DNA from 2 places in the uncultured Oscillibacter sp. genome. Region 2 is predicted to be linked to the other one. Evidence: riboswitches for the same ligand, from Rfam matches in the RefSeq annotation. Region 2 holds a riboswitch; the other holds the start of a gene.
The links. Region 2 has a riboswitch for thiamine pyrophosphate ahead of Q1M04_RS16100 (hypothetical protein). Riboswitches for the same ligand answer to the same signal wherever they lie in the genome.
Positions count from the first base shown of each region.

Region 1: it holds a riboswitch for thiamine pyrophosphate, as region 2 does, so the genes downstream of both, thiW (energy coupling factor transporter S component ThiW) here and Q1M04_RS16100 (hypothetical protein) in region 2, are expected to answer to the same signal.

Region 1 is NZ_CATMPS010000032.1:3,984-19,333, reverse strand. Features, by position in the region: partial or broken gene Q1M04_RS13005 (transposase) at 373-585, shown strand; gene Q1M04_RS13000 (DMT family transporter) at 720-1,520, shown strand; gene thiM (hydroxyethylthiazole kinase) at 1,609-2,421, opposite strand; gene thiW (energy coupling factor transporter S component ThiW) at 2,444-2,959, opposite strand; TPP riboswitch at 3,270-3,370, opposite strand; TPP riboswitch at 3,443-3,552, shown strand; gene thiE (thiamine phosphate synthase) at 3,609-4,244, shown strand; gene thiD (bifunctional hydroxymethylpyrimidine kinase/phosphomethylpyrimidine kinase) at 4,339-5,154, shown strand; gene cytX (putative hydroxymethylpyrimidine transporter CytX) at 5,151-6,323, shown strand; tRNA gene Q1M04_RS12970 (tRNA-Ser) at 6,593-6,685, opposite strand; tRNA gene Q1M04_RS12965 (tRNA-Ser) at 6,711-6,798, opposite strand; gene Q1M04_RS12960 (polysaccharide deacetylase family protein) at 6,888-7,592, opposite strand; gene rplQ (50S ribosomal protein L17) at 7,727-8,062, opposite strand; gene Q1M04_RS12950 (DNA-directed RNA polymerase subunit alpha) at 8,117-9,067, opposite strand; gene rpsD (30S ribosomal protein S4) at 9,148-9,750, opposite strand; gene rpsK (30S ribosomal protein S11) at 9,775-10,179, opposite strand; gene rpsM (30S ribosomal protein S13) at 10,195-10,560, opposite strand; gene rpmJ (50S ribosomal protein L36) at 10,589-10,702, opposite strand; gene infA (translation initiation factor IF-1) at 10,744-10,962, opposite strand; gene Q1M04_RS12920 (KOW domain-containing RNA-binding protein) at 10,966-11,250, opposite strand; gene map (type I methionyl aminopeptidase) at 11,271-12,023, opposite strand; gene Q1M04_RS12910 (adenylate kinase) at 12,028-12,660, opposite strand; gene secY (preprotein translocase subunit SecY) at 12,740-14,116, opposite strand; gene rplO (50S ribosomal protein L15) at 14,118-14,558, opposite strand; gene rpmD (50S ribosomal protein L30) at 14,572-14,754, opposite strand; gene rpsE (30S ribosomal protein S5) at 14,768-15,268, opposite strand; gene rplR (50S ribosomal protein L18) at 15,286-15,350, opposite strand, start outside.
Region 2 is NZ_CATMPS010000003.1:7,768-23,117, forward strand. Features, by position in the region: gene Q1M04_RS02920 (ABC transporter substrate-binding protein) at 1-144, shown strand, start outside; gene Q1M04_RS02925 (carbohydrate ABC transporter permease) at 295-1,188, shown strand; gene Q1M04_RS02930 (carbohydrate ABC transporter permease) at 1,201-2,127, shown strand; gene Q1M04_RS02935 (YhcH/YjgK/YiaL family protein) at 2,132-2,584, shown strand; gene Q1M04_RS02940 (dihydrodipicolinate synthase family protein) at 2,595-3,503, shown strand; gene Q1M04_RS16095 (energy-coupled thiamine transporter ThiT) at 3,611-4,033, opposite strand; gene Q1M04_RS16100 (hypothetical protein) at 4,036-4,269, opposite strand; TPP riboswitch at 4,364-4,471, opposite strand; gene mnmA (tRNA 2-thiouridine(34) synthase MnmA) at 5,156-6,244, shown strand; gene Q1M04_RS02955 (hypothetical protein) at 6,234-6,584, shown strand; gene Q1M04_RS02960 (ThiF family adenylyltransferase) at 6,589-7,320, shown strand; gene Q1M04_RS02965 (hypothetical protein) at 7,460-10,531, shown strand; gene Q1M04_RS02970 (VWA containing CoxE family protein) at 10,595-11,791, opposite strand; gene Q1M04_RS02975 (MoxR family ATPase) at 11,796-12,605, opposite strand; gene Q1M04_RS02980 (helix-turn-helix domain-containing protein) at 12,833-13,753, shown strand; gene Q1M04_RS02985 (GTP-binding protein) at 13,816-14,745, opposite strand; gene Q1M04_RS02990 (CobW family GTP-binding protein) at 14,769-15,350, opposite strand, start outside.

The sequences.
Region 1 (15,350 bases), on a different contig from region 2:
TTCTGCCGTTTCTTTCTTCGCGGCTAGCTTAATGACATTACTTCCCTTGGCCCGTTCGTTCAAGCTGAAGTTATGGCAGGCTTCCCCGTAAAAGCATCTGATTGGACGGTCATGTACTTTTACCCTGAGCGCATAGGCACTCAGGGTACAGCGAAAACCTGTTCATAATATCCAATCTCTTTCGAGAATGCCTGTTAGAATAAAACCAGTTAAAATATGATTTCCCAATACATTGCTGTGGTGAAACGCATAACACTGGGAGAGAAGATCGTCAAGGGTGATTTTTTCCATAAAAATCCGGGCTATAGGGAAGGAGCAGGCTCATAAAAAGCTCTGCTCCTTCTTATTCTTAAGGAAGCGCTGATTTAATCCCCCGAGATGCACTCGGTGAAGAAGGGAAACCAGTGGCATTTTGGTATGAAGTGCCGCACCGGCGCGGATGCCGGGAGCGGCTTTGTTCACACAGTGGAGGCCACCGCCGCCAATGTCCACGATGTCACTGCAGCGGCAAGGCTTCTGCGGGAAGATGATAAGGCGGTCTGCGGGGACAGTGCCTGCCTTGGGATAGAGAAACGGGAAGAAATCAAAAGCAATCCGCAGCTTTCTGCCATTGAATACCGCATCAACCGCAGGCCGGGCCGGTTCCCTATGCCCCGCCTAAGGTTTTTGCGCCCTTCGACCGGGCTGGGACTGGAAAAGTGAGGATTTCATCCCCCAATATGGCCCTTTATTGGACGTTTCCACTGCCTTCGTCTGTTTGCCTGGCTTTTACCTGCTTTAATCAGCGCTTCCTTTACTTTCTGTCAGGGCATAGACTGACGATCTTACCCCATAGGAAAGTTACAATTTATATTGCGCTGTCCGGGATCGCGATGGCGCTCGACTGGCTGTTGCTCTTTGAGGCATATCAGCAAATCGGCGTCAGCCTGGGTATGCTGATCAACTATTGCGGCCCGGTCATTGTCGTGGCGCTTTCTGTAGTGTTGTTTAAGGAACGCATGACCTGCCCCAAGGCGGCGGCGTTGGTCATGGCGGCGCTTGGCACCGTTCTCATCAGCGGCCAGGCGGCGGCGGAAGGCGTCAATGGCTGGGGTTTGCTCTGTGCGGGACTGTCGGCGCTGGCTTATGCCGCTATGGTAATTTTCAATAAGTTGCCGAAAGAAATCACAGGCATGGAAAACGCTGTCCTGCAGTTGTTTTTCGCGGCTGTGACGGCAGCGGTCTTTGTCGGCTGTAAGCAAGGCTTCCATATGGAAATTGCCCGCGGGGATTGGATCCCGATTTTATGGATCAGCCTGCTGAATACAGGGGGCGGGTGCTATTTCTACTTTTCCTCTATTGGACGGCTGCCTGTGCAGACGGTGGCAATCTGCGGCTACATCGAACCGCTGTCCGCCGTTCTGTTCTCCGTGGTCTTTCTTCACGAGGCGCTGCTTCCCCTACAGGCAGCCGGCGCTCTGCTGATTGTCGGAGGGGCTTTGATTGGCGAAGGCGTCTTTCAAAAGAACCGCCGGCGATGAACGCCGCAGCCAGAAAATATTACCCCAGATATAGAAAAGAAAGCAAAAGGCGTCCCCGCCTGCCGGATTTGGCAGACGGGGATGCTTTTCAAAACAGGAGTTCTACAAAGGCCATTCCAGCGCAGTCCGCCGCCGTCAAAGTCCCAGCGGCATCCAGCAGGGCTGTCCGAAAGCTGCCGGGGCCCTGACACGGGGCTAGGGCTTCCGCCCGGCGGGAACAGGACTTCCAAAAAGCGGCGGCTGTAACGGCGGCGGCAAGAATGTCCGGTTCCACCGCCGCAAAGACGCCGCAGAGAACGGACAGCATGCATCCCGTACCAGTCACCTGCGTCATCAGGGAACTGCCGCCGGAGACCTTCCATAGGACGGTCCCATTTGAGATGAAATCCTCCGAGCCGGAAATCAGCACAGCGGTTTTCAGCTCCCGCGACAGGCGGAGCGTCAGGTTCCCCTGTTGGACGGAGTCCAGGGCGGCGGGACTGTCCACTCCTTGTGATTGGCTTTCCAGGTGGAGGAGGGCCCTGGCCTCCCCCGGGTTGACTCGCAGCAAGGAGGGCGTGAAGACTTCCAGCAGTCTTTCCACCCGCTCCAGCCGCCAGGGGCTGGCCCCCACGCCCACGGGGTCCAAAACGACGGGCTGTCCCAGCTTTTGAGCCGCCTGTCCCCGGAGGAGGCAGGCCCGGAATTTTTCCTCCTCCGGCGTGCCGGTGTTCAGCACGGCGGCGGCGGACACGGCGGCAACCGCCTCCATTTCCTCCGGCGCCTGAGCCATGATGGGGCTGGCCCCCACCGCCAGAGCCAGGTTGGCGCAGTCGTTGGCAGAAACCAGATTGGAGATGCAATGGATCAAAGGCCGGCGGTGTCGGACCGCCTCCAGCAGAAAAAAGTCAGGCCTTGTCATAGAGCCTCCCGTTGGATAGAATTTACCGCTCCAAAGCGGACTGCATGGATTTCAGTGCCCCGTTTTTTTGCAGGGCGTACACCAGGATTCCCGCGAGAATGGAACCCGCCGCAGTGGAGATCAGGAAGGGGATGATGTAGACGGTATAGGTCTCCGGCGTCAGGCCCATCAGCTCCTTCGCTACGGGGTAGGCCGCCAGGCCCCCCAGAACGCCGGTGCCCAGGACCTCGGCGGTCAGCGTTGCCGGGAGGTTCTTTGTCCTCCAGTAGACCAGACCGCACAGCAGAGCTCCGCACATGCTGCCGGGGAAGGCCAGAAGGCTCCCCCAGCCCAAGAGATTGCGCAGAAGGCTGGCTACAAAGGCCGTAGCCAAGCCGTACCAGGGCCCCAGGAAGACGGCGCAGAGGATGTTGACCATGTGCTGGACCGGGGCGCACTTGCTGCCGAAGACCGGGAAGGTGAGGAACATGCTGCCCACCACCGCCAGGGCGCAGAAGACCCCGGCAATGGACAGCTTTTGGACGGATTTGTTTTTCATCGTAAAAGCTCCTTCACAGCTAGAATCGCAAAGAGAAACACGCGGCAGCGCTTTCCCCCTGCATGGCAAGGACGGGCGGGACTGTCCGCCCTGGAAATTTCGGTCGAGGCTTACTGGCCTCCTCTCACGCCGGAACACGGCTTCCCATCGCTGCCGGGACCCCAGGGGCCCCTTGTATGGTCCGGCCCGGACGCAGGGCGCTCCCCCTCCGTCCGCTCCCGGTGGTCCGGGACGCCGGTGTGTGCTCTCTCCCTCCTTCGTGAAGAATTTGCAAAAAAGCAAGACGGCCCGCCGAAACGCGAACCGCCGTCAAAAGTCCCCTATCGACTCCCTACGGCGGCATTATCCGCGTCAGGTAAAGGGTCGAAGCGTCCGCTTCCTCTCAGCCTTTCGGCTCCCCTGCTTTTCGCCCCCAGCATACCACCGGGGGAAAATTTTGTCAAGGGGCTTGCAAATCCGGGCGGAAAAGAGTATGATAGGCCCACAATGAAAAAGGGGAGTCCGCTGGCGCGGGCTGAGAGGGGGCCGTGAAGGTCCCGACCCGGAACCTGATTTGGATCATGCCAACGTAGGGAAATAGCGGACGTCTTGCCGCAGATGAACCAGGTTGGTTTATCTGCGGATTTTATATTTTGAGGAGGACTTTGCCATGAACATAAGACCCGAAACGCTCCGCCTTTACGCCGTCACCGACCGGACCTGGGCGGCGGACGAGGAGGCTTTTTTCCGCCAGGTTGAGGACGCCGTCCGGGGGGGCGCGGCCATCGTCCAGCTCCGGGAAAAGCGCCTGGAGGACGCTGCCTTCCTGGCGGAGGCAAAGCGCTTTGTGTCCCTGTGCCGCAGACTGGGGGCCGTCAGCATCATCAACGACCGGGCGGACATCGCCCTGACCTCCGGAGCCGACGGCGTCCATGTGGGCCAGAGCGATCTGGAGGCGGAACGCGCCCGGGAGCTGCTGGGGCCGGATAAGATCGTCGGCGTCTCCGCCCATTCGCCGGAGGAGGCCCGCCGGGCCAGGGAGGCCGGGGCGGACTATCTGGGCTGCGGCGCGGCCTTCGTCACCGGGACCAAGGCCGACGCGAGGCCCATCTCCAGAGAGACCATCCGGACTGTCACGGCGGCGGCGGGCATCCCTGTGGTCGCCATCGGCGGTATCAGCCGGGAGAACATCCTGGAGCTCAAGGACCTGGGCCTCTCCGGCGTGGCCGTGGCCTCCGGTATCTTTGGGCAGAGAGACGCAGAGGCCGCCGCCCGGGAGCTGCTGGAGCTGTCGAAACGATTGTAAGGGAAAACCGCCCCCGGGCGTTTTTCACGCGGTGCGTTGGGGGCACCACCTCACGCCGCGTTATAAAACTTCAATGCGAAAAGGAGAGACGAGTATGAAAACAGCATTGACGATCGCTGGGACCGACCCCAGCGGAGGCGCCGGTATCCAGGCCGACATCAAGACCATGACCGCCAACGGGGTATTCGCCCTCACCGCCGTCACGGCCCTGGTGGCTCAGAACACTACCGGCGTCAAAAGCATCCAGGAGTCCGCACCGGACTTCCTGGCGGAGCAGCTGGACTGCGTGTTCACCGACATCTTCCCGGACGCGGTGAAGACCGGCATGGTAGCCAGCGTCCCTCTGATCGAGGTCATCGCGGACAAGCTTGCGCAGTACCAGGCGAAGAACATCGTGGTGGACCCGGTGATGGTGGCCACCTCCGGGGACCGGCTAATCTCCGAGGACGCGTTGGAGACCCTGAAAAGCCGCCTCCTGCCCCTGGCGGCGGTCCTCACTCCCAACATCCCCGAGGCGGAGATTCTCTCCGGTATGAGGATCGAAACGCAGGAGGGCATGACGCGGGCCGCCCAGGCCATTGGTGAAGCCTACGGCTGCGCTGTCCTCTGCAAGGGGGGGCATCAGGTCAGCGACGCCAACGATTTCCTCTGGCGGCCCGGCGGCGGGGGACGCTGGTTCCGCTCCCGGCGGGTGGATAATCCCAACACCCACGGCACGGGCTGCACCCTCTCCAGCGCCATCGCCTCCAATCTGGCGAAAGGCTTCGGCCTGGAGACGGCGGTACAGCGGGCGAAGGATTACATTTTCGGGGCCCTGTCCGCACAGCTGAACCTGGGGCATGGCTCCGGGCCCATGGACCACATGTGGGACCTCCACAGCCGCTTCATCGACGGGGAGGCAGGGACGTGAAAAAAACCTCCACGTTTCAGAACGGCCTCATTTGGTTCGGGGCCGGGGTCTCCCTGGCGGAGATTCTCACCGGTACCAGCTTCGCCTCGCTGGGGTTCACCCAGGGCTTTGCCGCCATCGTCACCGGCCATGTGATTGGCTGTATTCTGCTCTTCCTGGCGGGCCTCATCGGCGGGCGGAGCGGGCGAAGTGCCATGGAGACCGTGAAGATGAGCTTTGGACAAAAGGGCGGACTTCTGTTCGCCGTGCTGAACGTCCTCCAGCTGGTGGGCTGGACGGCGATTATGATCTACGACGGGGCCCTGGCGGCGGGCAGCGTGTTCCCCGCCGGGCGCTGGGCCTGGTGCCTGGTGATTGGGGGGCTGATTTTGCTCTGGATTCTGGTGGGCGTTACAAACCTCGGTTGGCTCAATAAGCTCTCCATGGCGGCGCTGTTCCTGCTGACGCTGGCGCTGTGCTGGGTGATTTTCGGTTCCGGTACGCCGCAGACTTCCGGCCTGGGAGAGGCCATGAGCTTCGGCGCGGCGGTGGAGCTGGCGGTGGCCATGCCTTTGAGCTGGCTGCCCCTCATCAGCGACTATACACGGGAGGCGGAAAAGCCTTTCCAGGCCACAGCGGTCAGCGCCATAGTCTACGGCCTGGTCTCTATATGGATGTACGCCATCGGCATGGGGGCGGCGATCTTCACAGGGGAGTCCGACATTGCCGCCGTCATGGTCAAGGCGGGCCTGGGTATCGCCGCCCTGGTCATCCTGATTTTGTCCACCGTGACGACCACCTTCCTGGACGCCTGGTCCGCCGGTATCTCCGCCGAGTCCATCAGCCCCCGGCTGACCGGGAAATGGATGGCCGTGGGGGCCGCCCTGCTGGGGACCGCCGGGGCGGTGTTGTTTCCCATGGACGACGTCACCGGCTTTCTGTATCTCATCGGCTCTGTCTTCGCCCCCATGATCGCCATTCAGATCGCGGACTTCTTCCTGCTGAGGCGGGACCGGTTTCAGGCAGATTTTGATGGACGGAATCTGGTAATTTGGTTAGTGGGTTTTGCCGCCTATCGGGGTCTAATGAGATTGGATCTGCCTTTGGGCTGTACTCTGGCGGATATGGCCCTGGTAGTTACGCTGTGTGTGCTGGTGGACAAACTGGCAGGGAAGCCGCCATTGCCTTGACCTGTCTGAGAATTCAATTTGTCGGATATAAACATGCGATGGGGGCACTTCCTTATGGAAGTGCCCCCATCATTTAGATGTTTCTTCTTATGCTCTAAACAGTCATACAGTTGTTGTCCTTGTGGGGGGTGGTCCTTGCGCCACAAAGATTTTCCGATTTGTCTTTATTATGCCATAAGAGCATTCCTACGCCGTGGCGGCAATCAGGGCACAATAAGGGAAAAAACAAAGAGAAAACCCTGGAACCATTGCAATTCCAAGGTCTTCTCTGGCGCGGAAGGAGGGATTTGAACCCTCGCGCCGGTTTTATCCAGCCTACTCCCTTAGCAGGGGAGCCCCTTCGGCCACTTGGGTACTTCCGCAGATCCGGATTCACTTTTGAAAAGTTGGCGGAGAGAGTGGGATTCGAACCCACGGGCACTTGCGCGCCGCCGGTTTTCAAGACCGGTTCCTTCAACCACTCGGACATCTCTCCACAGGAAGGCGCCGTCTCTTGAACACGCATAACATCATAGCATACCATCTCCCTCTTGTCAACAAAATTTTCCGCCGGGACGGGGAAATTTACCCCTTCCCCGTCCGGTACATCCGCCCCGCCTCCGGCGTCACGCCGTTCAGCCACAGCAGCTCCTCCACTGTTACGAACCAATAGCCCTCCTCCTGAAGCCGATCCACCACCCGCAGGGCCGCGTCCACCGACGTGGAATAGATATCGTGGAGCAGAATGATGCTGTTGGGCTCTACGCAGTCCAGAATCGCCCGGGTTACTTTTTCCGCGTCCCGGCTCTCCCAGTCCCGGGGGTCCACGCACCACTTCACCATGGGCACGCCAAGCTCCACCCCCTCCGCCACTTGGCCGTAGGGGGGCCGCAGCCAGTATTCCCCGCCCCCCAGCAGCGCCTCCAGCGCCGCTTCCGTCCGGGCCACCTCCTGGGCCGCCTCATCCGGGAGGATGCCGTCCAGCCGCTGGTGGCTCCAGGTGTGGTTTCCTATCTGGTGCCCCTCCTCCGCCATGCGGGCCACCAGCGCGGCGTTGTCTTCAATCTGCTGGCCGATGAGGAAAAAGGTGGCCTTGGCCCCCCGTTCCTTCAAACCGTCCAGCAGACGCTCCGTGGTGCCCCGCCGGGGGCCGTCGTCGAAGGTCAGGGCCACGTACTTCTCCCCCGCCGGAATCTCGGCTCCCCCGTCCGCGGGCATCGCCTCGCCGCCCGGCAGGCATAGGGCGGTCAGAAGGGCCAGTATGAAAATCGGGACAATCTTCTTCACCATCGCGCAGTTCCCCCTTATTTATCCGGGGTTAGTATGCGCAGCTCTCCGGGGAATTTTATTGGAAAAATCACGAAAAGAAAGAGCGCTTTGTCATGAGCCTAGGTTCTCATGACAAAGCGCTCTTATACGTGCTCTTACACCAGCTCAATCACCGCGGTCTCCGCGGCGTCGCCACGGCGGATGCCGGTGCGGATGATGCGGGTATAGCCGCCGTTGCGCTCCGCGTAGGTGGGCGCGATTTCCTTGAACAGCTTCTTGCAGACATCCTCCCGGGTGATGAAGCTCATGGCCTGCCGGTAGGCGGCCAGGTCGCTCTTCTTGCCCAGGGTAATCATTTTCTCAGCCAGGGGCTTGATCTCCTTGGCCCGGGTGACGGTGGTCTCCATCTTCCCGTGATCCAGGAAATCCGTGACCTGCTGACGCAGCATGGCTCTGCGCTGGTCAGAGGTCTTGCCGAGCTTACGAGGCATTTCGGTTTCCTCCTTACTTGTTATGGTTTCTCCTTCGCTCTCCGGCGGGGACGGTCAATTATTCTCCTCGTCGGCCAGGTGCAGGCCCATCATGGCCAGCTTGTTGATGACCTCCTCCAGGGACTTGCGTCCCAGGTTGCGGACCTTCATCATCTCGTCCTCGGTCTTGGAAATCAAGTCCTCCACCGTGTTGATGTTGGCCCGCTTCAGGCAGTTGAAGCTCCGGACGCTGAGGTCCAGCTCCTCGATGGTCATCTCCAGCACCTTGTCCCGCTGGGCTTCCGCCTTCTCCACCACGGTGGGGCGGCTGCCGACGTTCTCACTCAGGTCGGTGAACAGCGTGAAATGGTCGCAGAGGATCTTTGCTCCCAGAGAGACGGCGTCCCGGGCGGAGATGGTGCCGTCCGTCCAGACCTCCAGCGTCAGCTTGTCAAAGTCGCTGGAAGCGCCCACGCGGGTGGGCTCCACGGTATAATTCACCTTGTACACCGGCGTGTAGATGGAATCTACCCCAATGGTCCCGATCACATTCTGCTGGGGCTTGTTGCGGTCGGCGGGGACATAGCCCCGGCCATGGGACAGGGTAATCTCCATGTTCAGAGACGCCCCGTTGTCCAGTGTGGCGATGTGCAGGTCCGGGTTCAGAACCTCCACCTCGCCGTCGGCCTTGATATCACCGGCGGTCACCACGCAGGGGCCCACCGCCTCGATATAGACCGTCTTCACCGAGTCGCTGTGGAGCTTGGTCAGGAGGCTCTTGATATTCAAGACGATCTCCGTCACATCTTCCTTCACGCCGGGAATGGTGGAAAACTCGTGCTGAACACCGGCGATTTTGATGGTAGTCGGCGCGGTGCCGGGCAGCGAGGAGAGCATGATCCGCCGCAGGGCGTTGCCCAGCGTCGTACCGTATCCCCGCTCCAGGGGTTCCACCACGTATTTGCCATAGGTTACATCACCAGGCGCTTCGCTGCATTCAATCTGGGGCTTTTCGATTTCGATCACGCAGTACCCTCCTTCATCTTCTCAACGGGCGGCGCAAGACGCCGCCTCTGGTTCGGCTCATTATCGAGGGTATCCTCCGCTTACTTGGAGTAGAGCTCGACGATCAGGTGCTCCTCCACGGGGATGTCGATATCCTCACGAGCGGGGAGGCGGGTCACGGTGCCCTTCAGGCCGTTCTTCTCCCGCTCCAGCCACGCGGGCAGGAGGAAGATGGGGGCGTCCTGGCCGGTGAGGCGCTTGAAGACCTCGGAGGAGCGGCTGCTTTCCGCCACTTCCACCACGTCGCCGGCCTTCACCTGGTAGGAGGGGATGTCGACCTTTTTGCCGTTGACGGTGAAATGCCCATGGTTCACCAGCTGACGGGCCTGACGGCGGGTCATGGCGAAGCCCATGCGGTACACCACGTTGTCCAGGCGGCGCTCCACATTGATAAGCAGGTTGTCGCCGGTCTTGCCGGGGGCAGCGGCGGCGGCCTCATAGTAGCTGTGGAACTGCTTTTCCAGGATGCCATAGATGAACTTGACCTTCTGCTTTTCGTTCAGCTGAATGCCATATTCGCTTTTCTTCTTCCGCATCTGGCCGCCGGGATTCCGGTTGGTCTCCTTTTTGGCGTACCCCATGACGGCGGGAGAGATGCCCAAAGCCTTGCAGCGCTTGGCGATGGGCTGCATATTCCTTGCCATATTGCTTCTTACCTCCTCTTTCGATCAGACGCGGCGGCGCTTCGGGGGGCGGCAGCCGTTGTGGGGGATGGGGGTGACGTCCTTGATCATCGTCACTTCCAGGCCCACGGCCTGCAGCGCCCGGATGGCGGCCTCACGGCCCTGGCCGGGTCCCTTGACGAACACTTCCACGGTCTTGAGCCCATGCTCCATGGCGGCGCGGGCGGCGGTCTCCGCCGCGGTCTGGGCCGCGAAGGGGGTGGACTTCTTGCTGCCCCGGAAGCCGAGGCCGCCGGAGGAGGCCCAGGAAATGGCGTTGCCCTGGGCGTCGGTGACGGTTACCATGGTATTGTTGAAGGAAGAACGGATATGGACCTGGCCACGCTCAATGTTCTTCCGCTCACGGCGGCGGCGGATGACTTTCTTTCCGCCGGATTTCTGTGCTGCCATACTGTTTCTCCCTCCTTACTTCTTCTTGTTGGCGATGGTCTTCTTGGGTCCCTTCCGGGTGCGGGCGTTGGTTTTGCTGCGCTGGCCCCGGACGGGAAGGCCCTTGCGGTGGCGCAGGCCGCGGTAGCAGCCGATTTCGCTGAGCCGCTTGATGTCCAGGGCGGTCTGCCGCCGGAGGTCGCCCTCGACGGTGTAGTCGTCAATGGCGTCACGGAGCTTTTGCTCGTCGGCGTCGGTCAGGTCCTTCACCCGGGTGTCGGGGTTCACGCCGGACTTCGCCAGGATGTCCTTGGCGCTCTTGCGTCCAATGCCGTAGATATAGGTGAGGCCGATTTCGATACGTTTATCCTTCGGCAGGTCAATACCGGCAATACGTGCCATACTTTTAAAGCACCTCCAATTTCAATTCTCAGCCCTGTCTCTGCTTGTGCTTCGGGTTCTCGCAAATGACCATAACACGGCCTTTGCGGCGGATAACCTTGCACTTTTCGCACATGGGCTTCACGGACGGTCTTACTTTCATAGTCTGCAACCATTCCTTTCAGCGGTTTACGTCGTTTGATGTCATTTGCTGCGCCAGGTGATCCGGCCCCGGGTCAGATCGTACGGGGACATCTCCACCGTGACCTTGTCGCCGGGCAGAATCCTGATGAAATTCATCCTCAGTTTCCCGGAAATATGCGCCAGAATCATGTGACCATTTCCAATGTCAACCTGGAACGTCGTGTTGGGCAGGGCCTCCACCACAACACCTTCCACTTCAATCATGTCGGATTTTGCCAAACGTTATCCCTCCTGGTCCGGCTGGATCGCCTCGCGGCAGGCCGCGAGCGTCCTGCGAAGCTCACTGTTGGTGATCTTCTCCTCGCTCTTGATCTTTTCGGCGAGGCGGGTCTCCTCCGCCGAGACGAAGAGCACATGCCTGCGCTTCTTCCGCTTCGGGGATTCCACCTTTCTCGATTTTCCGTCCGCCAGCAGGAGGTACTCTCCCTCCACCGCCAGGACGACAAAGAGCTTACCCTTGTCCCGCCCCGCGTTGGAGCGGACGATGTTTGATTTCGCAATCTCCATGCGTTCTCTCTCACCTGTTGTCAAATAGCGGGGGCCGTCAAAATTTCCGGCGCGCCATCGGTAATCAGGATCGTGTTTTCATAGTGGGCCGCCCACTTTCCGTCGGCGGTCTTCACCGTCCAGCCGTCGCTCAATTGAGTGATGGCGGCGGATCCGGCGTTGACCATGGGCTCGATGGCCAGGGTCATTCCCCGGAGAAGCCGGGGGCCGTGGCCTGGGCGGCCGTAATTTGGGATCTCCGGCGATTCGTGCATCTTGGCTCCCACGCCGTGGCCCACGTATTCCCGGACCACGGAAAAGCCGTTTTGCTCCACATAGGCCTGAACCGCCGCGGAGACGTCCTGAAGGCGCTGTCCCTCCCGGGCGAAGCGGATGCCCTCGAAGAAGCTCTGCCTGGTCACGTCGATCAGGCGCTGGGCCTCCGGGGAAATCCTTCCGCAGGGGAATGTCGCCGCGCAGTCTCCATGAAAGCCCCCGATGTACGCGCCCACGTCCACGCTGACGATATCGCCTTCCTGCAGGACCCGTTTTCCGGGGATGCCGTGGATGATTTCGTCGTTGACGCTGATGCAGGCGCTGGCTGGGTAGCCGTTGTAATGGAGAAAGGACGGGACCGCCCCCTGCTGGCGGATAAACCGCTCCACCGCGTCGTTGATCTCCTGGGTTGTCACGCCGGGCTTTACCATTTCCCCTGCCAAAGCACGGGCAGCCGCGGTAATTTTTCCACTCCGGCGCATCAAGTCGATCTCATGGGAGGATTTCAGGGTGATCATCCCGTCATCTCCCCAAAACGCGGAGGATCGCCTGGGTATTGGCTTCCACAGTCGGCTGGTTCTCCACCGTCTTCAGCAGGCCCCGCTCCGCGTAAAACGCCTTGAGGGGCTCCGTCTCCTTATGATAGACCTCGAGGCGGGACTTCACCGTCTCGGGGGCATCATCCTTGCGCTGAATCAATTTCCCGCCGCACTTGTCGCACACGCCCTCCGCCTTGGGGGGCACCGCCGCGACGTGGTAGCTGGCGCCGCAGTCCGGGCAGACCCGGCGGCCGCTCATGCGCTCCATAATCGTCTCGTCGCTGACCTCCAGGGAGACCACGGCGTCGAAGACGATTCCGGCTTTCTCCAGGGCCTCGGCCTGGGCGATGGTACGGGGCACCCCGTCCAGGATGTAGCCCCCGGCGCAGTCCGGCTCCTCCAGCCGCTCGGAGATGATGCCGATGATGACTTCATCGGGCACCAGCTGCCCCGCGTCCATAAAGGCCTTGGCCTTCAAGCCCGTGGGGGTGCCGTTCTTCACGGCGGCGCGGAGGATGTTGCCGGTGGAGATGGTGGGAATGTTCAGCTTTTCACACAGGATGTCGGCCTGTGTTCCCTTTCCGGCGCCCGGGGCGCCCAACAGGATCAATTTCATGGTTAACCCCTCCTGTATTCCGGGCGCGGGCGGAGCTCCACGGCCCCGCCCGGCGCCGGCATCCAATATTGTCTCTCGATTACTCCAGGAAGCCCTTGTACTGACGCATCAGCATCTGGGATTCCAGAGCCTTGACCGTCTCCAGCGCCACGCCCACCACGATGATGACGGAGGTGCCGCCGATGGCCACGGAGTTGTTGCCCAGGATGCGGCCGATGATCAGGGGGCAGATGGCCACGATGCCCAGGTAGATGGCGCCGAACAGGGTAATCTTATTCAGCACCTTGCGGATGAAGTCCACCGTGGGCTTGCCGGGACGGAAACCGGGGATAAAGCCGCCCTGCTTTTTCATGTTGTTGGCAATTTCCACGGGGTTGAACTGGATGCTGGAGTAGAAATAGGCAAAGCCGATAATCAAGATGAAATAGACCACCATATACATCACCGACTTCGTGTCGATGGCGTCATAGATGCTCCGGGATACGGTACCCTCGGCGGGGATGCCCACGAAGCTCCAGATGGTGATGGGCAAAGAGGCGATGCTCTGGGCGAAGATGACGGGCAGGACGCCGGCCATGCTCACCTTCATAGGCAGGTTGCTGCTCTGGCCGCCGTACATTTTCCGGCCCACCTGACGCTTGGCGTACTGCACGGGGATGCGGCGCTCGGCGTCGTTGATGAACACGATGAAGGCGATGAGGGCCAGGCCGCCCACTAAAAGCAGGATTACGCCCCAGGGAGGCATGGCGCTGTCCAGGAGCTGCTGGGCCTGGTCGGCGGTGTAGCCGGCCTCGGTCAGGCTCTCTGCGGTCATGGCGCCGCTGTTGATGGCGGACCACCGGCTCACGCCCTGGGCCATGCTGGAAATCATGCTGGGGACCCGGGAGACGATGCCCGCGAAGAGGATGATGGAAATGCCGTTGCCCACACCGAACTCGGTGACCTGCTCGCCCATCCACATGACAAAGGAGGAACCGGCGATGAAGGACACGATGATGACCAAAGCGGGCCAGATGCCCTCGGCCCCGGGGGCCAGGATGCCGTAGCGGTCCATCATGAAGTAATAGCCCACGGCCTGGAGAATGGCGATGGCCACGGTGGTGTAGCGGGTGATGGACTGGATTTTCTTCCGGCCCTCTTCGCCGCCGTCCTTGGCCAGATTTTCAAGGTAGGGGATGGCCACGGTGAGCAGCTGAATGATGATGGAGCTGTTGATATAGGGCTGAATGCTCAGGGCAAAGACCGTGGCGGTGGCGAAAGCGCCGCCGCTCATCACGTTGTACAGTCCCAGAATCGTGGCGCCCATGCCCCTGAGCTGGGCTTCCAGCTGGGCCACGTCGATATAGGGGACGGTGATGGCGTTGCCAATGCGGAAGATCAGCAGAATCAGCAGCGTGAAGACGATCTTCTTTTTCAGCTCGGGGATGGCCCAGGCTTTGCGAACGGTTTGGATCACGTTACTTCACCTCCGCCTTTCCGCCGGCTGCCTCGATGGCCTCCTTGGCAGACGCGGAAAAAGCGTTGGCCTTGACAGTGACCTTTTTGGTGAGCTTCCCGTTGCCCAGGACCTTGAAGCCGTACTCGCACTTGCTGAGGACGCCCTTTTCCAGCAGCGCCTCGGCGGTGACGGTGTCCCCGTCGCTGAACGCGTTCAGGGCGCTGAGGTTCACAACCTCCAGGGGTTTGGCGAAGATGTTGTTGAAGCCGCGCTTGGGGACCCGGCGGGCCAGAGGCATCTGGCCGCCTTCAAAGCCCACGCGGACCTTGCCGCCGGAGCGGGCCTTCTGACCCTTGTGGCCCCGGCCGCCGGTCTTTCCGTTGCCGCTGCCGGCGCCCCGGCCCTTGCGGTATGCCTGCCGGACGGAACCTTCGGCGGGAGACAGTTCGCTTAATTTCATGTTTGGCGCCTCCTTACTTCTCTTCGGTAACTTGCAGCAGATAGCCGATCTTCGCCACTTTTCCGCGGGTGGGATCGTTGTCGGGCTGCACGGTGACGTCACCGATTTTGCGCAGACCCAGGGAATGCGCGGTGGCAACCTGCTTTTCCAGGCGGCCGTTCAGGCTCTTGACGAGCTCAATCCTTAAGTTTGCCACGTTTGTTGCCTCCTTAACCCACGATGTCTTCGACGCTCTTCCCGCGGATGCGGGCAACCTCCTCGGGACCGCGCATGCTCTTGAGTCCCTGGAAGGCGGCGGCGACAACGTTGTTGGGGTTGTTGGACCGGAGGCTCTTGGCACGGATGTCCTTGATGCCCGCGGCCTCCACGACGGCGCGGACCGCGCCGCCGGCGATAACGCCGGTACCGGGGGCGGCGGGCTTCATCAGCACCCGGCCCGCGCCGGCTTCCCCGATGGTCTCATGGGGCAGGGTGGTGCCCGCCAGAGTCACAGTAATCATATTTTTCTTGGCGGCCTCGATGCCCTTGCGGATGGCCTCGGGAACTTCGGCGGCCTTGCCCAGGCCGTAGCCGACCTTGCCCTTGCCGTCGCCCACAACCACCAGGGCGGAGAACTTCATGACCCGGCCGCCCTTCACGGTCTTGGAAACGCGGTTCAGGTACACGACTTTTTCGATATACTCGCTCTGCTCTCTTTCAAATCTAGGCATTGAACGTTCCTCCCTCCTTAGAACTGCAGGCCGCCCTCGCGGGCGCCCTCGGCCAGGGCCTTCACACGGCCGTGATACAGGT
Region 2 (15,350 bases):
TACTTGGGCGACTACTACCAGGTCACCAAGGGCTGGGCCGGCGCCCGTACCGAGTGGTGGACCATGCTCCAGGAGGTTGGCGAGGGAGCCACTATCGCCGAGGCTGTTTCCATCCACGCCGAAAAAGCCAACGCAGCCGGCTAAGCATTTCCATACACCGTCAAAGAGATAAGGGTTTTTGCGCCCCTCTCCCGCGAAGGGCGGGAGAGGGGCGCGTTCTACCTCAGGAGGCCCTGCCCTGTCGAATCCAGTCGTAAAGGAGTGTTGATCTTGGCAAGACAGTCCCATCCCACCATGAGCCGCGCGCTGCAGCGGCGGGAGAACATCTCCGGCTACCTCTTCCTGCTGCCCAGCCTGATTTTCTTCATCGGCTTCGTGGTCATCCCCATGATTATCTGCATCGTTACCAGCCTCACGGACGCCAACATGCATGACCAAGGCATGTTTGGAAACTTCATCGGCTTTTCCAACTTCACCAATCTGCTAAGCGACGAAACCTTCCTGGAGGCGCTGAAAAACACCTTCATCATCGTCATCGTCAGCGTCCCCACCGTGTGCGCATTCTCCCTGTGGGTGTCCTCCGTCATCTACAAGCTCAGCGGGCCCGTGCTCTCCGCCTTCCGCTGCATCTTCTACCTCCCCGTGGTCACCGGCTCCGTGGCCGTCACCGTGGTGTGGAAGTGGATGTACGACAACTACACCGGCATTTTCAACCATGTCCTCAAGGGCGCGGGGCTCATCGACCAAAACATCAACTGGCTGGGCGACTCCAAGTACGCCCTCTGGTGCATCATTTTGATCCTGTTCACCACCTCCGTGGGCCAGCCCATCGTGCTGTACGTCTCCGCCCTGGGCAATGTGGACCAGACCCTCATTGAGGCCGCCGAGGTGGACGGGGCCAACGGCTTCCAGGTCTTCTGGAAGGTAAAGTGGGCCCAGATGATGCCCACCACCTTGTATATCCTGGTCATCACCACCATCAACTCCTTCCAGTGCTTCGCCCTCATCCAGCTGCTGACCAAGGGCGGCGCGGGAACCAACACGGTGATGTACCATATCTACTGGACCGCCTTCAAGCTGACGGAGCAGGCGGGCCACTTCGGCTACGCCAACGCCATGGGCGTGGTGCTGGCCATCTTCATCGGACTGCTGTCCGCCCTCCAGTTCAAGCTGGCGAAAGAAAAGTAAGGGGGTGCTGGTATGAAAATCGAAACTGGACAAGGCCGGGCGTATAAAATCGCCTCCATCATCATCCTGGTCATTCTGGCGTTCCTCTTCACCTTCCCGCTGTATTGGATCGTCACCGGCGCCTTCAAAAACGGCGGGGATATCAACGCCACCAAACCCATCTGGATTCCCACCGAATGGGTCATGAACAACTTTGACAAGCTGATGAAGCAGCGCAGCGTCCCCCTGTGGGAGATCTACCTGCCCTTCGGCAGCTTCTTCAACGGCGGGAAAAAGGTGCTTCTCACCGCCGGGCCGGAGGCCCCCGCCGCCATCCGCTGGCTCATCAACGCGGTGCTCATGTGCGTGCTGGCCATGCTCATCACCTGCCTCACGGCGGCTATGGCGGGCTATGCCCTGGCGAAGAAGCGCTTCAACGGCCGGGCCATCCTGTTTTCCCTCATCGTCTGCGCCATGGCCCTGCCCAAGCAGGTCATCCTGATCCCTTTGCTGAAAGAGATGTCCGCCCTGCGTCTGTACGACAGCCTGTGGGCGGTGATCTTCCCCACCGTGGGCTGGCCCTTCGGCGTGTTCCTCATGAAGCAGTTCTCGGAGAGCATCCCCGGAGAGATTCTGGAGGCCGCCAGAATTGACGGCTCCAGCGAGTGGAATACCTTCTCCACGGTGGTCATGCCCATGATTAAGCCGGGCATCGGCGCCCTGGCCATTTTCACCTTCATCAACTGCTGGAACGACTACTTCATGCAGCTGGTCATGCTGGCCAGCGGCAGCAACTTCACCATCCCCCTGGGCATCGCCACCCTCCAGGCGGAGACCTCGGTGGACAACGGCCTGCTGATGGCCGGCGCCACCCTGGCGGCGGCTCCCATCATCATCGTCTTCCTGATTTTCCAGAAGTACTTCACCCAGGGCATCACCATGGGCGCGGTGAAAGGATAGCGCGATGATTTACGCCAAACACAAGGACGCCCCGGCCTACCGGGGCATCCACCCCAACCTGGACCTGGCGCTGGAGCATATCACGCCGGAGTTTTTGGCCTCCGTGGGTTCGGAGCGGGTGGAGCTCAAGGGCGGCGTCTACGCCACCCGGTTCACCTATGAGACCGTGCCGGCGGAAGAGAGCTTCTTCGAGGCCCACAAAAAGTACCTGGACATCCACATCATGGCGGAGGGCTCCGAAAAGGTGGAAATCGCCCCGCCGGAGACCCTGGCGGAATTCGACCGGGTAGAGGCCAACGACTTCTACGCCTACCGGGGTGAGGGAGACTATAAGCTGATCCTCTCCCCCGGGGACTTCCTGGTGGTTTTCCCCGGCGACGCGCACCGCATCAAGATGCAGGTGGACGGGCCGAAGACCGTGAGCAAGGTGGTCTTCAAGGTGAAAATTTATGACTAGGAGTGACAACATGAAAGACCTTTCCAAATACCAGGGTATCTTCCCCGCCTTTTACGCCTGCTATGACCAGGACGGCAAGGTCAGCGCCCCGGCGGTCCGGGCCCTGGCGAAGTTCCTGCTGGACAAGGGAGTAAAGGGCCTGTATGTGGGCGGCTCCTCCGGCGAGTGCATCTACCAGAGCGTGGCCGAGCGGAAGGAGACCCTGGAAAACGTCATGGCGGAGGTGGGCGGCAAGCTGACCATCATCGCCCATGTGGCCTGCAACAACACCGCCGACAGCCGGGAGCTGGCGGCCCACGCCGAGAGCCTGGGCGTGGACGCCGTGGCCTCTATTCCCCCTATCTACTTCCATCTGCCCCCCAAGGGCATCGCCAAGTACTGGAACGACATCTCCGACGCGGCCCCCAACACGGATTTTATCATCTACAACATTCCCCAGCTGGCGGGCGTGGCGCTGTCGGTGCCCCTGCTTCAGGAGATGCTGAAGAATCCCCGGGTCGTCGGGGTGAAAAACTCCTCCATGCCTGTCCAGGACATCCAGATGTGGCACGACGAGGGGGCCCTGGTCTTCAACGGCCCGGACGAGCAGCTTCTCAGCGGCCTGGCCGCCGGAGCCGCCGGAGGCATCGGCGGGACCTACGCCGCCATGCCGGAGCTGTACCTGGAGATCTTCCGCTGCTTTAAGGCCGGGGAGATGGAAAAGGGCCGGGAGGTCCAGAACGAGTGCTGCCGCATCATCTACAAGATGTGCTCCACCCAGGGCAACATGTACGCCGTCATCAAGGAGATCCTCCGCCTTCAGGGCGGACCGGATATCGGCGGCGTCCGGGCGCCTCTGCTGGCGCTGGAGCCCGGCGATCAGGCCATCATTGTTCAGGCCCACGAGATGATCCAGGCCGCTATCGCGAAATACTGCTAAGCGAACCCCCCGCTTTTCCTTGGAAAAGCGGGGGGTTCGTTTGTGGTGAGGACGGTCCGCAGTCTTCCTTGGGCCGTGTTTTGCCTGGAACAAGAGGGCGCGCGCCCTTACAGCGCGGCTTTGCGCACCCGCTCCAAGGCTTGCTCCACCGCCGGAATCTTGATGACAAGGACGGTGACGGCCGCCTCCGCCAGTAAATAGCTGTAGTTGTAAATGATGGGGTAAAGGTTCCGCAGGGCCAGGGGGAAGTTTTCCGGCATGTAGTCCATCCAGTAGAGGTAGCCCCCGATGGAGTGGAACACCCCCCGGGCCAGCACCGCCGCGATGTAGCCGGTGAGGAGGCTGTTCTTCTTCCCCCGGAAGAGCCCCGCCAGCCCCAGGGCGGCGAAGGCCAGCACATAGTCGCAGCAGACCTGGAACAGCGTCAGGAAATAGGGCTCCTGCAAAAATTGCAGAATGCCGTAGGCAAAGCCCACCAGCATGCCGGTCTTGACGCCGTACCAGTTGGCCACCAGCACGATGAAAAGCATGCTCAGCAATGTGACGACCCGCCGTAGGGCAGCTTGAACACCTTGATGAAACTGGTTACATAGGCCAGGGCCACGGCCATGGCGCAGTAAGCCAGCTGCTTGGCGGCAAAGCCCTTTTTCCCGCCCCGGTCCGCCAGGGCCAGGCCCGCCAGAATGCTTAGCACCAGCAGCGCGGCGCTCAGCGCGTAGCCCGCGGTGGTGAGGCCTCCCTCACCGTTGACAAACAGGTTCAGCATGGGATGATGTTCCTCCTTGTTCCGACCGCGAAACTGACGGCAATCCAAAAAGCCCTCCCGAAACCGGGAGGGCTGTTCCTCATGCGGAAAAAAGCATGTCGGTTCATGACGGCTCCCTACGTTGGCATTACCCAAATCAGGTTGTGGGTCGAAGCGTTCGCTTCCTCTCAGCCCGCTTCCGCGAGCTCCCCAGTTCACGATCTTATGTAGTTTGTAACAAGATTATAGCACGGCCAGCGGCCCGGCGCAAGCCTTTTTTGCATGGCCCGGCCTCCCCCGCGCCGCGATTACCTTTCGTATTATCGCAGGAAATCCTGCGTTTCGCCTTTGAGCAATTTGTCGGTTTTTGACACGCCGCCAGGAAACATGTCACAATCCGGCGCATGAACGTCCTTCGCTCCGCCGGTATTTTTACAGCTTTCTTCCCTTTCCGTGCGTTTTTCCGCCGCTTCCCGAAAAAGCCGCCCAGTCTCTCGTAATTTACATAAAATTTTTCATAAAAGGCTTCTACAAAAAGTTATTCACACTTTCCACAGAGTTTTCCACAGGGCTGTTTCCCAAAGTTTTCAGGTTTCTCCGGTTGTCTTTCGGGCTGGAAAAAATTTACATACACACTCCTGCCATCCGCCTTTTGGTAGTTTAGTTTACATAAAACATAAATTTGCAAAAATTTCTCCACCACTTTTGAAAACTCGCTCTGGACATCCGGATTTTTTGTTGAAAAAGGGGAAGCTTCCACGGAAAAAAACCAGGGCGTGAAAGCAATCATGCAAGACGTGCGGATAAATCCGTCCAGCGGGAATGATATATTGCGTGACAAAACGGCGGAACCGTACTATAATAAGAGCCGCAAAACGCAAAAAGGCCCCGAGCCGGGAGGTAAACAATGGAAGAACACAACAATCTGAGCGTGCTGATCGCCATGAGCGGCGGCGTGGACAGCTCGGCGGCGGCCTATCTCATGCAGGCGGGGGGCTTCCGCTGCCAGGGGGCTACCATGCGCCTGCTGGAATCGGACGACGGCCGGAACGCCGCCGACGCGGAGTCCGTCTGCCGGCGGCTGGGCATTCCCTTCATGACGCTGGACATGGCCCGGGAATTCCGGGAAGACGTTATTGAAAAATTTGTCCGGGTCTATCGGGCCGGGGGCACCCCGAACCCCTGCGTGGACTGCAACCGGCGCATGAAATTCTCCCGGCTGATGGAGGCGGCGGACGGCGCGGGACTTCATTACGTGGCCACCGGGCACTATGCCCGAGTGGGCCGGGACGCCGGGACGGGCCGCCAGCTTTTGAAAAAAGCGCTGGACGCCGGGAAAGACCAGAGCTATTTCCTCTACACCCTCACCCAAAGCCAGCTGTCCAGAGTCCAATTTCCCTTGGGCGGCATGGAAAAGCGGCAGGTCCGGGAACTGGCGGAGCGCCTGGGCTTTGTCAACGCCCGGCGGCGGGACAGCCAGGACATCTGCTTCATCCCCGGAGGGGACTACGGCGCGTTCATCGAATCCTGGACCGGAGAGGCGTTTCCCGCCGGGGACTTTCTGGACCGGGAGGGCCGGGCCGTGGGGCGGCACCGGGGAGCGATCCGCTACACCCTGGGCCAGCGGAAGGGGCTGGGCCTTTCTATGGGCGAGCCCGTCTATGTCTGCGGAAAGGACATGTCCGCCAACACCGTCACCGTAGGGCCGGAAAGCGCACTCTTCGTCCGGGAGATCCTGGTGGAGGATCTGAACTGGATTGCCATAGAGGGTTTGGATTCTCCCCTGCGCGTGGGAGCCAAAACCCGCTCCCGCCAAGCGGAACAGGCGGCGGAAATTTTCCCGGAGTCCGGAGGGCAGGTCCGCGTTGTGTTTGACCGGCCCCAAAGAGCGGTAACGCCGGGCCAGGCGGCGGTATTTTACAGCGGGGACGCCGTCGTGGGCGGCGGAACCATTGTGGAAGCCGGAACGGAAAAGGAGAACGGTCATGAGCTGTGAAAACTGCGGAAGCTGCCGGGGAGGCTGCGGCCTGCTGCTGACGGAGGCGGAGCTGGCGCTGCTGCGGCGCTTGGGGGAAACGCCCTTCCTCCCCATCGCGGCGGCCTTCGACAGGAAGACGCCGGTGTACCTGGAAGACCCGGAACGTCCCCGGGAGCAGTCCGCCGCCGCCATCCAGGGCCTGGCGGCAAAGGGGCTGCTCTGCCTGGACTACGACATCCCCCTGAAAAACTTCGACTACGCCGCCTATCGGGACTATCCCCTTCACGGCAGCATCGCCCTGACCGGGCGGGGCCAGGAGATCCTGGAGCAGATTGAGATTCAAGGAATCGAGGAGTGACGCCATGCTGGACCAGTTTTCAAGGACAGAGCTGCTGCTGGGCCGGGAGGGCGTGGAGCGCCTGGCCCGGGCTCATGTGGCGGTGTTCGGCCTGGGAGGCGTGGGGGGCTATGCCGCGGAGGCCTTGGTCCGCAGCGGCGTGGGAGCCCTGGACCTAATCGACAGCGACCGGGTGAGCCTGACAAACCTGAACCGCCAGATTCTGGCCACCCACCGGACCCTGGGCCAATACAAAGCCGACGCCGCTAGGGACCGGGCGCTGGAGATCAACCCGGAGGCCAGGGTAACTGCCCGCAGGGTCTTCTATGGCCCCGACACCGCCGGAGACTTCGATTTTTCCCAATATGACTACGTGATCGACGCCATCGATACCGTCACCGGCAAGCTGGCTCTGATTCAACAGGCCCTGGCGGCCGGAACGCCCATCATCAGCTGCATGGGAGCCGGGAACAAGCTGGATCCCACCGCCTTCCGGGTGGCAGACATTTACGAGACCTCCGTCTGCCCCCTGGCCCGGGTGATGCGGAAGGAGCTGAAGCGCCGGGGCGTCCGGCGCTTGAAGGTGGTCTACTCCCAGGAGCCCCCCCGGAACCCGGAAGGGGCGCTCTACCAGGAATCCCTGGAGGGAGAAATCCGGCGGCAGCTGCCGGGGAGCGCGGCCTTCGTTCCCGCGGCGGCGGGACTGATCCTGGCGGGAGAGGCCGTCAAGGACCTGGCCCTGGGGCAAAAGCGATAACCACACCGGGAGGGGAAAGCGCGGGGCGCTTTCCCCTTTTTTGCCCGGCGAGAGACGTTCTTATCTTTCCCGTCCGCGTGCCGATATTGTATATATAGGAATCCACGCTGGAAACGGATTCAAGAAAGGAGGCGTCTGCATGGGCGAGCTGACCATCCGCAGAGAGCGCGGTGTGTCCGGGCCCCGGTATCAGGCGGCGGAGAAAACGGAGAGGACAGCCGCCGCCGGGCAAAGCCGCCCGCCGGCCAAAACGCCGGGGGCCACCGTCTCGGAGACTCTCCAAGCCCTCATGAGCAAGATCGGCCAGGCGGAAAACCACACCCGGGAGAGCCACCGGACGCTCCAGGTGGGGGAAGCCGTGCTGGCGGAGGTCCAGGACGCCCTGGACCGCATAGCCGGACTGGCTGAAAAAGCCGCCGGAGGAGGCGGCGCGGATCGGGCCGCCCTGCAAGCGGAGCTGGCGCGGCTGGCGGAGGAAATCGACCGCATGACCGGCGGAGCCTTCGCCGGGGATGCGCGGCTGTTTTTGGAGGGGGACGAGGAGATTGAAGACGGGGTGGAACCCCCGCCGGACGCCGCTCTGGAGGACGAAAACCCGGATCGGGTCCAAACGTTCCCCAACTGGCTGCTGCGGGGAATCGCCCAAAGCGGCCTGTCCCCGGAGCGGCTGCTGGATATGCTGGGGCTGGACAAGACCGCCGGAATCTCGGACATTCTGGCGGCCATCTCCGGGAAATCCCTGGACAGCAACGCCGCCGTGGGGTATCTTGCCGCGCTGTACCTGGGCAGCGTCATCGCCGGGGGCTCCGCCTCCAAGGCTGTCGATTTGAAGGAGGCCCTGGAGGGCCTGCGGCAGCTTCTGGAAAAGGTGTCCCAGGGCTATTCGCCGGACGAAGCGGTCGACCTTCTGACAAACGGCATGTTCTCCAGCTTCGCGGACTTGGAGGCTCAATTCACCGGCGGCGCCGCCCCGGGGATGGAGGATTTCCTGACGGGAATGCTGCTGTACGGCGGGGACGCCGCCGCTTTCCTGGAAAGCGCTTCCATGCTGACCCTCCTGGCGGGGCTGGAAGGGATGAACCTGGAGCTGATGATGGGCCTGCTGGCGGCGGTCCAGGCCTCCGGCGCCGGACCGGAGGCCGCTCTGGAAAACGCCGCCGGAGAAGCGCAGGGCCAGGCGGCCCCGGCGGACGGAACCCCGCTTCAAACTGCCGTCATGGACCTGGGGGATATGAAGGCGGCGGGCCGGGACCTCTCCGGCCTGTCCGTTGACGCCTCCACCGGGGAAGCAGCGGTCGGCGGAACGGCGGACATAACCCTCCAAACCAACGGACCGGAAGGGCGGCCCCTCCTGCTCGCCGGGTCCGGGACGGTAACGCTGCGGGAGGGCCGCGCCCCTATGCTGACCGCGGCCTCCGCCGCTGTCCAACTGTCCGTCCCGGGAAAGGCCGAGCTGGATGAGGTTCTGCTGCGCCCCGGCGCGTCCCTGACCCTGGGCGGCGGCGGAACCGTGCGGATCGGCGTCCTCCGGGGGGAGGAAAGCAGCCTCCTGCGCCTGACGGGCGGCGCGGTCCTCCTCGCGGAGACGGACGGCAAAGCCTTTGGAACCCTGCCTGTCCCCGTGGTCGTCGACGGGCCCGTGTTCCTGGCGGCGCAGGCAGCCCGTGTGACCGACGGGAACGGAAAGCCCCTGGCCCCCTTCGACGTCGTCTGGCGGACGCTGCTGCCGGGTTGGAGCGCCATAACCGCCCTGGCGGTGGACGGCCGTCACGGACGGGCCATGCTTTTAAGCGGCGAGCCCGCCCGGCTGTGGCTGCAAAAGGGGGACCAGGGTTCCCCGGCGGTTCACACCGTGGTCCTCCGGGGGAAGGACGAGGCCGAGCGGCTTAAAACCCGCTACGCCTATCTGCGCTGGAACGAGGGCGCGGGCGCTTTTGAGAAAACCGTCCTGTACCCAAATCCCTTCACCGTCACCGGCGGGGAGCCGGGAAAGGACTGGATTTACGAGGAGGAGACGCATACGCTCCGCATTTTGACCAACCGGGTCTCCTCCGTCTCCGGCGGCATGGGAACCGACGCCAACCAGGAGCCCTTCAGCGGGCGGCTGGTTCTGGCGGACGGCATCGGGAAGCTGGAGCTGACCCTGGGGGGCGTGGTCTGCCGGGTATCCGAGGGCGGAGCCTTCGACCTGGGCCGGGAAAACGACGTGACGCTGTTCCTGCAAAGCGGCACGGACAACCGCTTTGAAAGCGGCGCGGGCCGGGCGGGCATCTCCCTGGGAGACGGCACTTCCCTGCTGGTGGACTGCCCCGAGGCCCGGGACAACAGCCGCAACCCCGCCGGAACCCTGACCGCTTCCGGCGGTCCGGGGGGCGCGGGCATCGGACGGGACAGCGGCGGAGGCCGAACCCAATCCGGCCGCATTCGAATCCGCGGCGGCGCGGTCACCGCCACGGGCGCCGGAGGCGGCGCGGGCATCGGCGCCGGGAAACGGGGCGCTATAGGGCCCGTGGACATCCTGGGCGGCGTCGTTTCCGCCACCGGGGAATCCGGCGGCGGGGCCGGCATCGGCGGAGCCCTGGGGGCGGCGGCGGGAGACATCACCATCCGGGGCGGCAGCGTCGCCGCCCTGGCCCTGGGACACGCCGCCGCCATCGGCGCGGGGGCACAGGGGCCCTGCGGAGACATCCTCATCACCGGCTCGGCCCGGATTCAAAAGGCCCTGGGCGGCGATCCGGGGGCGGACATCGGGGCCTGCCTCTTCGGCGGCTGCGGAAAGGTCCAAATCACCGGCGGAGCGGATATCGGCAGGGCCCGGCTCTGGACGCGCTCCGGCGTTCCCCTCCAGATGGGGGCGGAAACCGTGACCCTGCCCCAGTTCCGGCTGTCCTCCCGGACCCTGGGCCTGGATCGGCTCAGCGTGGCCACCAAGGAGGCCGCCAAGGCCGCGCAAGCCATTGTCGAGCGGGACCGGCGTTGGGTGGCCCAGATTCAAAACGCCTACAACGTGCTCTACCACCGGCTGGAGCGCAGCTGGAACGGACTGCTGGGGGTTCAGCAGTACCTCAGCGGCGGGGGCCCGGTGCGGGATGCCGGGGCGGCGGGCTCGCTGCTGGAAGACGCCCGGCGGTCCATTCCCCTCCCCTCCTCCCAGGCCATGCGGACCCACGGCAAGCGGGGGAAGGACGATGTGCGCCAGCTCTTCCGGTAAGGGATGCCGGAAGCACGGTAAGAACAAACAAGCGGAGGCCGCCTTGCGCGGCCTCCGCTTGCGCTATTTCCGACCTTTCAGCCGCTTCATGGCCCGTTCCAGCCCCTCGGCGGTGAGGTCGTACATGGGAAACATGTGCCCCAGCTGCCAGTGGGTCTGGCCCCAGTAATCCGGCCGCTCCGGCATGGGCTCCGGGTTCAGCCAGACCAGGTAAGGGTACTGCTTCTTCATCCGCTCCAGCCACTCCAGGCCGGAGGGGCCGTAGGTCCGCCGCTCCCAGTCATAGCGCTTCTCCCGCAGCTCATAGGGGCTCATGGCGGCATCCCCCACCACCAGGACCTTGTAGTTCCCGTCGAAGTTGGAGAGGACCCAGTCCGTGGGCACCGCCTCCTTCCAGCGGAGGGCGGGGCCGGTATAGAGCTCCGAGTAGACGCAGTTGTGGAAGTAATACGTGTGGAGCTCCTTGAAGTGGTTGGACTTTTGGGCCGCCTGGAACAGCCGGGAGCAGAGTCCGGCGTAGTACTCCATGGACCCGCCGGAGTCCATCAGCAGCAGGACCTTGACGGCGTTTTTCCGGGGGTGGGTCTTTCGGATTTTCAAAAGCCCCCCGTTGTCGCAGGTGTCGCGGATGGTCCCGTCCACATCCAGGACCTCCTCACTCTCGTCCGCCTGCGCGGAGAGCTGGCGCAGCAGGCGGAAAGCCGTCTGAAACTGCCGGGTGTCCAGGGTGTTGTCCTTCCGAAAATCCCGGAAGCGCCGCTCCCCGGCCACCATCATGGCGGTGCGGTGACGGCCCTGGCCGCCGATGCGGATGCCGCCGGGGTGCCAGCCGCTGTTACCAAAGGGAGAGCGGCCCTGGGTGCCCACCCAGTAGCTGCCGCCGTTGTGCTCCTCCGTCTGCTCCTTCAGGCGCTCCTCCAAAAGGCGCAGCAGCTCTTCGGCCTTCTCCTCGGAGAAGCCCGCCCGCTTCAGCTCCTCCAGGGTCCGGCCCAGATTCTCGGAGGGGCGGTCCAGCCAGTCCAGCAGCTCCTTGGGCAGCTCGCCGTTCCAGGGTATGTCCCGGAAAAACTCCAGGAAAGCCTGGTCGAAGCGGTCGAAATCCGCCTCGCTTTTCACCACCACCGCCCGGCAGAGCCGGTAAAACCCCGTTAAGCTGGACTGGTGGAGCCCCCGGGACAGGCCCTCCAGCAGAACCATCCACTCGTCCGGCGTCACGTCCAGCCCGCGGCTCCGGAGGAGGTAAAAAAAGGAAAGAAACATGGTCTCAGCGGCTGCCCCGCAGGGTCCGCAGGTCCTTGTCCTTTTTCAGCAGGACCCCGGCAAAGGGAATCTCCTTCCGGACCCGGGCCGGGTCCACGCCCCCGGCCGTGAGGGCCCGGAGCCAGTCCACCAGCTCCGAGGTGCTGGGCTTTTTGTCAATGCCCCGGAGCTCCCGGATCCAGTAAAAGGCCGCCATGGCCTGGCGGAGCAGCTCCTCCTCCAGGTGGTCGAAGTGGACATAGAGGATGCGCTCCATCTGCTCCTGGTCCGGAAAGTCGATATAGTGGAAGATGCACCGGCGCAGGAAGGCGTCGGGCAGCTCCTTCTCGGCGTTGGAGGTGATGATGACGATGGGCCGCTTCCTGGCCCGGACGGTCTCCCGGGTCTCCGGGATGTAGAACTCCATCTGGTCCAGCTCCCACAGAAGGTCGTTGGGGAATTCCAGGTCCGCCTTGTCGATCTCGTCGATCAGCAGGACCACCTGCTCTTCTGCGGAGAAGGCCTCCCCCAGCTTGCCCAGCTTGATGTAACTTGCGATGTCGTCCACGCCGTGGGACCCAAACTGGCTGTCGTAGAGCCGCTGGACCACGTCGTAGACGTAAAGGCCGTCCTGGGCCTTGGTGGTGGACTTCACATTCCAGATGATCAGCTCTTTTCCCAGGGCCTGGGCCACGGCCTGCGCCAGCATGGTCTTGCCCGTGCCCGGCTCGCCCTTGATAAGCAGCGGCTTTTCCAGCGTCACGGCGATGTTCACCGCCGCCATCAGCTCGCCGGAGGCTACGTATTGGTCGGTTCCCGAAAAAATATCTTTCATATGCTCACCTTTGTTTCCATGTCTTCCCGTCCCCTAAAGGGACAGGTACGTTCTATTGCATTATACTAAGATACCAGAGCCGGAGCGATTCCGCAAGCGCCGATTTCGCTTCCGTCCTGGCCGGGGCGGCGGGCCTGGGAAAACCGGCGCATTCCCCCGCTCTACGAATCATAGGGTGACATTTCCCCGCCGCCGTGGCATACTGTCGCCAAAGGAGTTGATGGAATTTGGACACGAAAGCCACGGGCGCGCTGATTGCCCAGCGGCGGAAGGCGCTGGCCCTCAGCCAGGCGGAGCTGGCGGAGCGGCTCCACGTGACGGACAAGGCCGTCAGCCGCTGGGAGACCGGGCGGGGCATGCCCGGCCTGGACAGCCTGGAGCCTCTTTCCGAAGCTCTTGGCCTGTCGGTCAGCGAGCTGCTGAGCGGGAAGGAATTGACGCGGGAGGAATTGCCGAAAGCGGCGGGAGGACAGATTATGGAGAGCATGAAGCGGGAGAATCGCTGGAAGTGGCTGGCGTGGGCCGCCATGGCGGCGGTGACCGTGCTGGCGATTTGGGGCGCCGGCGTATCCGTCCAGGCCCAGCGGGAGGCGGAACGGGCGGAGCAGGAGCACGCGGAGCGCCGGGCCCACTACGCCAGCTCCGTCAACCCCAATTCCCAGGAAGAACTGGTGGAGGCCACGACGGCCTATTTTGAGGAACAGGGCATGAAAACCCGGTTTAACCCCCATAGCCTGAAGGTCCGGGATTGGGCCGCCGCGGGGGACTATCTGGCCTTCCTCTTCTCGGACCGGGAGGGAGCGTGGTGCATGAGCTTCTGGCAGAGGGACGAGGTATACCCGGAGCGTTTCCGTATTGCGGGCGGGCGCTCCCGGATCGATCCGGGGGCCTGGGGGCTGCTGGAGTGGAACTTCGGCACCCAGGAGCAGCCCGTCCTTGTGGCCTCCGGGGTGGAGCTGCCGGAGGAGGCATACTTCTATGAATATGGGGGAGATCACTACACACTGAGGAGCTGGGTAAACACGGACCTTCGGACTGCGCTGGACATCTTTGTCACGGCTCTGCCCATGAATCAGGAGCAGCCCTCCGCCATCCCCCTTCCGCTCTACGACATTAACGGAGCTTATATTCCCCGGGACATGAAATAACAAAGGGCTCCCCTCCGCCGGAAAACGGAGGGGAGCCTTTTTGCTTCTTATTACAAATCGTATCAGAAAGTCACCACGTCCTGGGCGGGCTTCCCACAGGGGGCGATGGTCATGACGTGCATCACCGGGCCCTTGCCCTGGTAGGCGTCGTGGTTCTCCACCGCCATGCGGGCGGAAACCTCCACCCAGTCCCGGTTCTTGTAGTCCTTCAGGCCCATGCCCTTGGCAACCAGGCCCAGGAATTGGATGTCGTTTTCACAGCAGACCATGGCAAAGCGGCCGGGACAGTGGATGCCGGGGTACTTCTTGGAATGGCACATGAGGAGCTTCATGTGGACCTCCTTCCCCGCCCAGCGGTCCGGGTGGTCCATCACGTCCACGTACCACACGCCAAAGTCGTCGTCGGGGACGTCCACCACGGGCTGGTCCAGGTCGAAGGGGCACTCGTCCCCGGTGAGGTAGTCCTCACTGGTGCCGTCCACATTTTCAAAATAGATGTCCGCCCGGCGGTTCACCATGCGGAGGTTCCGCTTCCGCAGGGTCTCCCGCAGCTCCGGCGTGGCCCGGTTGAAGACCAGGAGGTCCGCGTTGGTGATTTTCTCCATCATCAGCTGGCCCATGTTCTTGGCGTAAAGCTCGAAGGTCCCCGCCTCCACAAAGGTCATAATCTGATAGAGCACCCAGTTGGCGGGGAGAACCTCCCGGTATAAGCGCTCCATCTGCCACATACCGTTGTACTCGATGAGGACCTGCTTGGGCCGGACTTTCTTTTCCAGCTCCTTCATCCGGGAGCAGGTCAGGTCCGCCTCGTCCTCAATATCCACCACGGTCACGTTGTCCAGCGCCTTGGGGTTGTATTCCTCCTCCCCCTCCTCGCAGCGGAGGAGGAGGGTTTTGTCCTGGCGGGCGAAGCCGTCCTCCAGGACGCCGTTGATGAAATTGGTCTTGCCGGAATCCAGGAACCCGGCCACCAGATAAACGGGAATATCCATGAACGCGCGTTTCCTTTCCCGGCTTAGAGGCCGAAGAGCCGGGCGAGCTTGTCTTCCTTCAGCTCCGCTCCGATGACGCAGAGGCGGCCGGTGTAATCGGGCCGCCCGGCCCGCACCTCGTGCTCTTCGGGCACGAAGTCAAATTCAATCCAGGACCCGTCCTCCCCGTTCACGATGCCCTTGGCCCGGAGGATGCTGCCGTACTCACCGGAGTCCAGGGCGGCGAGGATCTGTTCAATGCCCGCCTTTGTGAAGGCCTTGGGGGTCTCTTTGCCCCAGGAGGTGAAGACCTCGTCGGCGTGGTGGTGATGGTGGTGGCAGGAGCAGTCCGGGTCGCTGCACTCATGGCTGTGGTGGTGCTCATGGGCCCCGTGCTCCTCGTGGTCATGGTGGTGGGCACCATGGCCGTGGTGCTCATGGTGCCCATGCTCCCCATGGCAGCACTCCTCCTGCTCCCCATGGCCGTGGCGGTGCTCGTGGTCCCCATGTTCCCCGTGGTCATGGTGGTGGTGGGCGTGCTCCGCCTCCTCGGCCTCGTGCTCCGCCCGCATCTTCGCCAGCAGCTCGTCCGCCAGGGAGACCTTCTCGATAGCGGAAAGAATGGT